DNA from 4 places in the Phytopseudomonas flavescens genome. Region 4 is predicted to be linked to each of the others. Evidence: predicted binding sites of a transcription regulator. Region 4 holds the regulator's gene; each other region holds the start of a gene.
What was found. Region 4 encodes FliA, which starts transcription of late flagellar genes. Its sites were predicted from a motif close to CTAAAGTTTNNNNNNNNNNNGCCGNTAA; they were not measured.
Positions count from the first base shown of each region.

Region 1: a site for FliA is predicted at 1,216-1,243, ahead of FHR27_RS27380 (methyl-accepting chemotaxis protein). Genes of this name have one in related genera too.
Region 2: a site for FliA is predicted at 710-737, ahead of FHR27_RS27465 (methyl-accepting chemotaxis protein). Genes of this name have one in related genera too.
Region 3: a site for FliA is predicted at 964-991, ahead of FHR27_RS14060 (methyl-accepting chemotaxis protein). Genes of this name have one in related genera too.

Region 1 covers NZ_JACBYV010000001.1:118,322-120,523, forward strand. Annotated here, with positions in the region: gene dapC (succinyldiaminopimelate transaminase) at 1-1,085, opposite strand, end outside; gene FHR27_RS27380 (methyl-accepting chemotaxis protein) at 1,289-2,202, shown strand, end outside.
Region 2 covers NZ_JACBYV010000001.1:3,788,923-3,791,124, reverse strand. Annotated here, with positions in the region: gene FHR27_RS16945 (LysR substrate-binding domain-containing protein) at 1-614, shown strand, start outside; gene FHR27_RS27465 (methyl-accepting chemotaxis protein) at 799-2,202, shown strand, end outside.
Region 3 covers NZ_JACBYV010000001.1:3,152,172-3,154,373, reverse strand. Annotated here, with positions in the region: gene FHR27_RS14065 (hypothetical protein) at 1-717, opposite strand, end outside; gene FHR27_RS14060 (methyl-accepting chemotaxis protein) at 1,039-2,202, shown strand, end outside.
Region 4 covers NZ_JACBYV010000001.1:2,241,671-2,243,872, forward strand. Annotated here, with positions in the region: gene FHR27_RS09835 (protein phosphatase CheZ) at 1-26, opposite strand, end outside; gene FHR27_RS09840 (chemotaxis response regulator CheY) at 46-420, opposite strand; gene fliA (RNA polymerase sigma factor FliA) at 572-1,315, opposite strand; gene fleN (flagellar synthesis regulator FleN) at 1,312-2,142, opposite strand.

The DNA of each region.
Region 1 (2,202 bases), 2.1 Mb from region 4:
TCCCGCGACAGATAGGAGCCGGGCACCACGGTGACGTGCTCCCGGGCGAACAGTGCACGGGTGAATTCGGCATCGTCGCCCGGTGTTCTGGCCCACAGGTAAAAGCCGCCATCCGGGTGTTGCACGTCGAGCACGCCATCGAGGATTTCCAGCACGGCGGCGAACTTCTCGCGGTACAGATCGCGGTTGGCGCGTACGTGATCCTCGTCCTGCCAGGCGGCTATGCTGGCCAGTTGGGTTTGTACCGGCATGGCGCAGCCATGGTAGGTCCGGTACAGCAGGAAGGCCTTGAGAATCTCCGCGTCGCCCGCCACGAACCCGGAACGCAGGCCTGGCAGATTGGAACGCTTGGACAGGCTATGAAACACCACGCAGCGTTTGAAGTCGCTACGGCCCAGCTCGGCGCAGGCGGTCAGCAGACCGGCAGGCGGGTTGGTCTCGTCGAAGTACAGCTCGCTGTAGCACTCGTCGGCGGCGATGACGAAATCGTACTGGTCGGCGAGGGCGATCAGCTTCTTCAGCGTTGCCACGGGAATCAGCGCACCCGTCGGGTTGCCGGGCGAGCAGAGGAAGAGAATCTGGCAGCGTTGCCAGACCTCGGGCGCCACCGCATCGAAATCCGGATTGAAGCCCAGTTCGGCCAGGCACGGCAGGTAATGCGGCTGGGTGCCAGCGAGCAGGGCTGCGCCTTCGTAGATCTGATAGAACGGATTGGGGCTGACCACCAGGCCATCGACGTCACGCTGGGCGACGGTTTGGGTGAAGGCGAACAGCGCTTCACGGGTGCCGTTCACCGGTAGCACGTGGCGCGCGGGGTCGAGCCAGCCGGCCGGCACCTTGAAGCGGCGTTCGCACCAGGTGGCGATGGCTTCGCGCAGCGCTGCAATGCCCAGCGTGGTCGGGTAGACCGCTAGTTGTTCGAGGTTGTCGGTCAGCGCTTGGGCGACGAACGCGGGGGAGCGGTGTTTCGGCTCGCCAATCGACAGGGCGATGGGCGAACGATCGGCGGCGGGTTGTACGCCGGCGAGCAGGGCGCGCAGTTTCTCGAACGGGTAGGGCTGCAGCTGGGCGAGGGCGTGGTTCATGATGATCCGACGTGTCCTTTGTAAGGCGGCGACAAAGTTGCCGACACTAGCACGTGGGGCGCCCCAGGAAAATTCCCTTTCGCCTGTCCGATGGACAGCCGTTTTGGTCGCCCTGTTGATGTTCGCCTTCCTAAAGGCTGGCCGCTTCGAGCCGATAGCCTGATCGCAAGCCGTATTCAGTCCTACTTTCAGCGAGACCTTCTATGCGCACCCTCAAGTTCAGTCACAAGATCATGCTGGCTGCGTCATTGGTGGTCATTGCCGCCTTCGCATCGTTCGCGCTGTACAACGACTACCTGCAGCGCACCTCGATTCGCGACAACCTGGCGAACTACCTGCACGACGTCGGTCAGGTATCCACCGGCAACATTCAGCACTGGCTCAATGGCCGCATGCAGTTGCTGGACAACCTGGCCGAGTCGGTTCAGGACGACAGCGCGGCTGAGCCACTGGCCAGGAATCTGCAGCACCGCAGCATCGCTTCGGCCTTCCTGTACGCCTATTACGGCCAGAATGATGGCACCTACACCCAGTTTCCCCCCAGCGAGTTGCCCGCCGGCTACGACCCGCGCCAGCGTCCCTGGTACAAGAGCGCTGCGGGCAGCAGCGGCCCGGGCTTGACCGAGCCCTACCTGGCGGCGGATCCCCGCGACGGCCTGCTGATCACCATCACTCGCCCTGTGAGCACGGGTGGTAGCCTTCAAGGTGTGGTCGGTGGCGACCTGAAGTTGCAGACGGTTGACGACATTCTGAATTCCTTCGATCTGGGTGGCATGGGCTATGCCTTCCTGGTCGACGAAAAAGGCACGGTGCTGGTGCACCCTGACAAGAGCCTGGTGCTCAAGAAGCTGCCTGATCTGTTCCCCAGTGGTGCACCGCGCCTCGAGTCCGGTCTGCAGGATGTAGCGGCCGTCGATGGCAGCGCGCGCATCGTCACCTTCCTGCCGGTGCAGGGCCTGTCAGGGGTGCGCTGGTACGTCGGCCTTTCCGTGGATCAGGGCAAGGCGTTCGCCGCTCTGCAGGAGTTCCGCATCTCGGCGCTGATGTCCACGGTCATCGGCGTGATCGCCATCCTGCTGCTGCTGGGCGCGCTGATTCGTATCCTGTTGCGCCCGCT
Region 2 (2,202 bases), 1.5 Mb from region 4:
CCATGCGCTGGCTGCTGGCGCGCCTGTCGCTGTTTCGCGCCCGGCATGCAGGCCTTGAGGTGCAGCTCACCAGCGCATGGATGGATCTCGATCGTGTGGATTTTCTCCATGAGCCTTTTGACTGCGCCGTGTTACTCAGCGCAGGCACCTTCAGCAACGAATGGCATAGCGTGCGGCTGTTCGACGAATGGCTGATCCCGGTGTGCGCGCCTGCTGTGCTCGGCGAGCAGCCGTGGGACGTCAGCCGCCTGCAGCAGGCCGAGCTGGTGCATCCGACTCCCGATCGGCGTGACTGGCGCCGCTGGCTGCAGGCCATGGGCCTGACCGACCAGGTGTCGCTCAAGGGCGGCCAGGTGTTCGACACCCTGGAGCTGGGCATCGTCGCCGCCGCCCGCGGTTACGGCGTGTCGATCGGCGATCTGGCCATGGTCGCCGAGGATGTGCTGCTGGGCCACCTGGCGCTACCCTGGTCGACCGCCGTGTCCAGCGGCGAAAGCTATTATCTGGTGTGGCCCAAGGCCCGCCGTGGGCAGGAGCGTTTCGGGCGGTTAGCCGAATTTCTGCTTGCCGAAGTGGCGGCCATGCAGTTGCCCGAGGTCGAGCTGCGCCGTTAGAAGAGCGCTGAAAACGTTCATCGACGAGACGTTTTTATTACTCCACGCAAAAAATGTGGTGATAGCGTCATGATGGCCATTGACGCACTAAAACTCTCAAGTATTCTCCGCGCTCGCCGACTTACAGGCTGATCACAATTTATTCAATTACTCCATACAGGGACGATGGAGCTCGGAGATTTTCATGAACCAACCCCGTTCCCGTATCGCCTGGCAACTGGCGACGGCCCTTGCCGCCATGCTGGTGCTGCTGATCAGCGTCAGCACGCTGTTCGCCCTGCGCTCGCTGAGCAGCGCCAACCTCGTGACCCGTGAAGAGCACCTGGGCAGCGAAGCGCGTCTGCTGGCTGACCAACTGAGCACCTTTCACGACAGCCTGCGCGAGAGCACGCAGCGGTTGGCCGGGTTGTTCGAGCGGCGCTTCAGCAGCGGCTTGACCGTCAGCCCGGACGAGCGCGTTGCGGTGGGTTCATTGCAGGCTCCTGCCCTGTATCTGGGCTCCACGCGGTTGAACAACGAATTCGCCGAAGTCGACGAGTTCCGCCAGCTCACTGCTGGTGTGGCGACCATCTTCGTGCGTGACGGCGATGATTTCGTCCGCGTGACCACCTCGCTGACCAAGCAGGACGGCGGCCGTGCCATCGGCACCGTGCTCGATCGCAATCATCCTGCCTACGCACGACTGCTGGCCGGCAACAACTACGTTGGCCGGGCGCTGCTGTTCGAGCGCTTCTACATGACCCAGTACACCCCAGTGCGTGACAGCGCGGGTCGAGTGATTGCCGTGCTGTTCGTTGGCTTCGATTACACCGATGCGCAGAACGCCCAGTTCGCCAACCTGCAGCGTTTCCGCATTGGCAGCACGGGCTCTCTTGCGTTGCTCGACGATCAGAGCAAGTGGCTGGTGCCTCCTTATGCCGCGCAGCGCCCCGAGCAACTGACCGCCAACATGGCCAGCGTGCTGGGCAAACCGGGCAAAGGTGGTTTCTGGAGCGATGGCGAGCAGCAGTTCTATAGCGTCGCCGTGCCGTTCCCTGGCGGTCCGTGGACGGTCGTGGCGAGCATGCCGGAAGAGGAAATCCAGGCGGTGACCTGGCGCGTCGGCAGCCAGCTGGCGATCGGCAGCCTGGTGACGCTGGTGCTTGCCGTGCTCGCGGTGATCTGGCTGCTGCGCCGCAAGCTGCGCCCACTCGGCGACCTGGTGCGTCAGGCTCAGGCGCTGGGCGCCGGTGACCTGAGCGTACGCCTGGAAGTCACCAGTAACGACGAGATCGGCGAACTGTCGCGCAATTTCAATCAGATGGGGGCTGCGCTATCGACCATGGTCGAGCGCGTCCGCGCCGCTGCCGGTAACGTAAACCAGCGCGCCGAAGCACTGTCCGGTCTGTCACGCGGTGCCTACGAGGGGATCGAGCAGCAGTCCGGTGAGATCAGCAGCATGGCCGGTGCGGTGGAAGAGTTCAGCGCCACCTCGCTGAACATCGCCGACAACATGCGCAGCACCGAACGCATGGCCAGCGATAACGCCAGCCAGACCCGCATCGGCCGTACCTCCATGGAAGAGGCCTCCAATGCACTGGAGCAGATC
Region 3 (2,202 bases), 910 kb from region 4:
ATCGCGAGCCCCGGCTCGTGCCAGCAGCTCGGCACCGATATCGATGGTCCGCGCATAGTTGTCGCGATCGAAATCGATGCCAAGGCTGAAGTTCTCGACCTTGAAGAGCGCGATCTGCGCATCGGCCAGCTCACCGGCCTGCTTCACCAGATCCGCAGATGCATTCAGTGCGTGGTCCAGCCAGGCAGCCTGATCGCTATCGAGCCCCTCGATGTTGGTGAGCGTGAGCCGCCCACCGGCTTCTACGCTGAAACCGAAGGATGCGTCCTGCAGGTCCGGTCGCTCTGCGTGGATAGCTTCGAGGAGGTCGGTATAGGTCTGCTCGATCTGTCGAGATGTGGCGCCAAGCACGGCATTCGCGGCGTTCATTTCCTGCTGCTGACGCTCCACGAGGCCCAGCCGGTCGATGGGCAGGTTGGCGAGAAAGGCTTCGCTCTCTTCTGCGCTGAGCCCGCTTGGGTTGTGAATCCTGCCGGCCACGGAAAGCGCCACGCTGTGGCTGACGCTGCCAGCCCTCACTGCCGCTGCGTAATCGTGGTATTTGCGCAGCGACTCCTCGCTGAGCTGCACGCTATTACCCTGCGCCAGCGCAGCGGCGTTGCTGCCGCCAGCACTCGCACCGCCAGATTTCTCCGCAGGTTCGGCAGATACCCGCCAGGCTTGGTTGGTTCGTGGAGCAATGGCTCTGTAGGCGCTCAGTGCCGGCATGTCACTCATCTCACCCATCCCTATTCGTCTCTATCCCTAAGTCCTGGCGCGACGTGTCGGTGATGGCGCCTGGGCAAGATGCTCACCCCATCGCTGGGCGAGCGTTGGCATCGATAGCCTTGTGCCTGATTAACGGCTGCTTCGTGTGATTCTTTAGGCAATGGGGCTGCTCCGGAACGCCATGCTCATCTGCAGTTCGATGCGCATGCGCTTGCAACGGCTGTGCGTTGATCGCACACAACTCACACCGTCGATCTAAAGTTTTCACCGCTGCGTTGGATACCTCTAGGCATTCGAGCCCGTCTTGGGCTCCTGCCTGGAGCGATCGCCATGTTTCCTCACCTGAAAGTCCGCACCGGAATGGCTGCGGTGCTTGTCGTGTTCGTCGTCGCGCTGCTGTTTTCGGTGGTCAACAACTGGCGATCGGCCGAGCTCAGTCACGAGCAGATCAGCGAGCTGAACCGCGCCACCCGGCAGATCGACGGCATCAACAACGCTCTGTTGCTGGCCATCCGCACCAGTGCCAACGTGTCGTCTGCGTTCATCGAGTCGGTGGGTGGGCATCAGCAGGATTCCGAGGCCCGCCTGGTACGCAGTGAGGGCATCTGGAAAGAGGCCATCGCCAAGGTCGAGTCCGCCACTGCCGACATCACCGACCCGGTATTGCAAGGCTATGTCCGTGAGTTGAAGGCGGCCTTCACCGAGTACGGCGAGGCCATCGTCGGCCAGCGTGCGGCTACCCGCTCGCAGTCTGCCGCTGATTACTTCCAGGTGAATATCGCTGCCGGTAATGGCATGACCAAGTTGCAGGCGGTGCGCGTCAAGCTGGTCGACGAACTGGATGCACGCAGCAAGCAGATCATCGCGCAGTCGGCGCAGCGCCTGACCCTCTCGCAGACCCTGGCGATCGCTCTTGCCGTGGTGACGCTGGTGCTGGCCGTGCTGTGCTGGGGCTTCATCGCTAGCCGCGTGCTGCGCCCTCTGCGCGAGGCGGGCGAGCATTTTCGGCGCATTGCCGGGGGCGACCTGACCCAGCCGGTGTCGGTGCCCGGGCGCAACGAAATCGGCGAGTTGTTCGTCGAGCTGCAGCAGATGCAGACCAGCCAGCGCGACACCCTGAACCTGATCGCAGGCTCCGCCACCCAGTTGGCGTCCGCGGCAGAGCAGCTCAACGTGGTGACTGAAGAGAGCAACCGCGGCCTGCAACAGCAGGACCAGCAACTCGAACAGGCCGCCACGGCAGTCACCGAAATGACCAGTGCGGTGGAGGAGGTGGCGCGCAATGCCGTGTCCACCTCCCAGGCCGCCACGGCCTCCGACGGCCTGTCGCAGAAGAGCCGCGAGCAGGTGCGGGAAAACATTCAGGGCACCCATTCGATGGCCACCGAGATTCAGGACAGCGCCGAGCGCATCCAGAACCTGGCCAGCGAAGTGCAGAACATCAGCACGGTACTGGACGTGATCCGCTCGATATCCGAGCAGACCAACCTGCTG
Region 4 (2,202 bases):
GCCTCTTTTGAATCATCGTGTTCCATAACAACCTCGCGGCAGACATCAGCCGTTGACCCGCTCGAAGATTTTCTCGATCTTTTCCTTGAGCACCTGGGCAGTGAATGGCTTGACCACATAGCCGTTCACACCGGCCTGGGCGGCCTCGATGATCTGATCACGCTTGGCTTCTGCCGTAACCATCAGCACGGGCATCTGCTTGAGGCGCTCGTCGGCACGCACTGCGCGCAGCAAATCGATGCCACTCATGCCCGGCATGTTCCAGTCGGTCACCAGGAAGTCGAAGCTACCGCTCTGCAGCATCGGCAATGCGGTGGTGCCGTCGTCGGCCTCCGCGGTGTTGGTGAACCCCAGATCACGCAAGAGGTTCTTGATGATCCGTCGCATCGTCGAGAAATCATCGACGATGAGGATTTTCATGTTCTTGTCCAAGTCGACCTCCGTACAGTCCTAAAACGCCTCGGCATTCCAAAGCGCTTATAAATCGTGAAACCGGCCTGGCGGAACGCCGCAAACCTATTGCGCCCGGCTTTGCTGCGTCCACTGTGTATGTCCAGCGCCTGAAATTTCCCTATGCGCGCCATTCCACCAACCGCGCGCGTAAACGCGCGGCACACTGACTGTGCAATTGGCTGACCCGCGACTCACTCACTCCCAGTACCTCGCCGATTTCCTTGAGGTTCAATTCCTCGTCGTAATACAGCGACAACACCAACCGCTCACGCTCCGGCAGGTTGCTGATGGCATCCACCAGCGCGGCCTGGAAACGATCGTCTTCCAGTTCATGCGATGGCCCATGGTGCAAAGAATTCGTGTCTTCCTGCAGTCCGCCGCTTTCGCCTTCCTGCAACAGGTCGTCGAAACTGAACAGGCGGCTGCCCAAAGTGTCGCCAAGAATGCCGTAGTAATCTTCGAGACTCAATTGGAGTTCGGCAGCAACCTCCTGATCTTTAGCGTCTCGCCCCGTTCTGGCTTCGATTTTTCTGATTGCGTCGCTGACCATACGGCTGTTGCGGTGTACCGAACGCGGTGCCCAGTCGCCCTTGCGGACCTCATCGAGCATGGCGCCACGAATGCGAATGCCGGCGAACGTCTCGAAACTGGCGCCCTTGCCGGCGTCATATTTGCGCGATGCCTCGAGCAGACCGATCATCCCGGCCTGGATCAGATCATCCACCTGCACGTTGGCGGGCAACCGCGCCAACAGGTGATAGGCAATGCGCTTGACCAACGGCGCGTAACGTTCGATCAACTGATGCTGTGAATCTCGTGCTGTTGCCTTGCTGTACATACGGAGTCCAGAGGCTGTCGTCATACAGCCGTGTCTGCAGTCGGTTGTTGCACCAGGCGCTCAACGAAGAATTCCAGATGGCCTCGCGGATTGGCCGGCAGTGGCCACGCATCCACCTTCTGGGCAATCGCCTTGAACGCCAGCGCGCACTTCGAGCGAGGGAACGCCTCATACACCGCACGTTGTTTCTGTACGGCCTTGCGTACCGATTCGTCGTACGGCACCGCGCCCACGTACTGCAGCGCGACATCCAGAAAACGGTCGGTCACCTTGGTCAGCTTAGCAAAGAGATTACGGCCTTCCTGCGGGCTGTGCGCCATATTGGCGAGCACCCGGAAACGGTTCATGCCGTGGTCACGGTTGAGGAGCTTGATCAGCGCGTAGGCATCGGTGATCGAGGTGGGTTCATCGCACACCACCACCAGCACTTCCTGGGCGGCGCGCACGAAGCTCACCACCGAGTCGCCGATACCGGCGGCGGTATCCACGATCAGGACGTCGAGGTTGTCGCTGATGTCGCTGAAGGCCTGGATCAGGCCGGCGTGCTGCATGGGCGTGAGCTGCACCATGCTCTGGGTGCCGGAGGCCGCGGGAACGATACGAATGCCGCCAGGCCCCTGCAGAACCACGTCTCGCAGTTCGCACTGGCCGTCGATGACATCGGCCAGGGTGCGCTTGGCCGTCAGGCCGAGCAGCACGTCGACGTTGGCCAGACCGAGGTCGGCATCCATGAGCATTACGCGCCGACCGAGATCCGCCAACGCCAGCGACAAATTCACCGACACATTGGTCTTGCCAACGCCGCCTTTGCCGCCGGTCACCGCGATCACCTGTACGGGATGCATACCCATGTTATCTACACACCTTATCTAACTTCGCTTTAAGCCTTAGGGCCATTGTGCGCTGCCGTG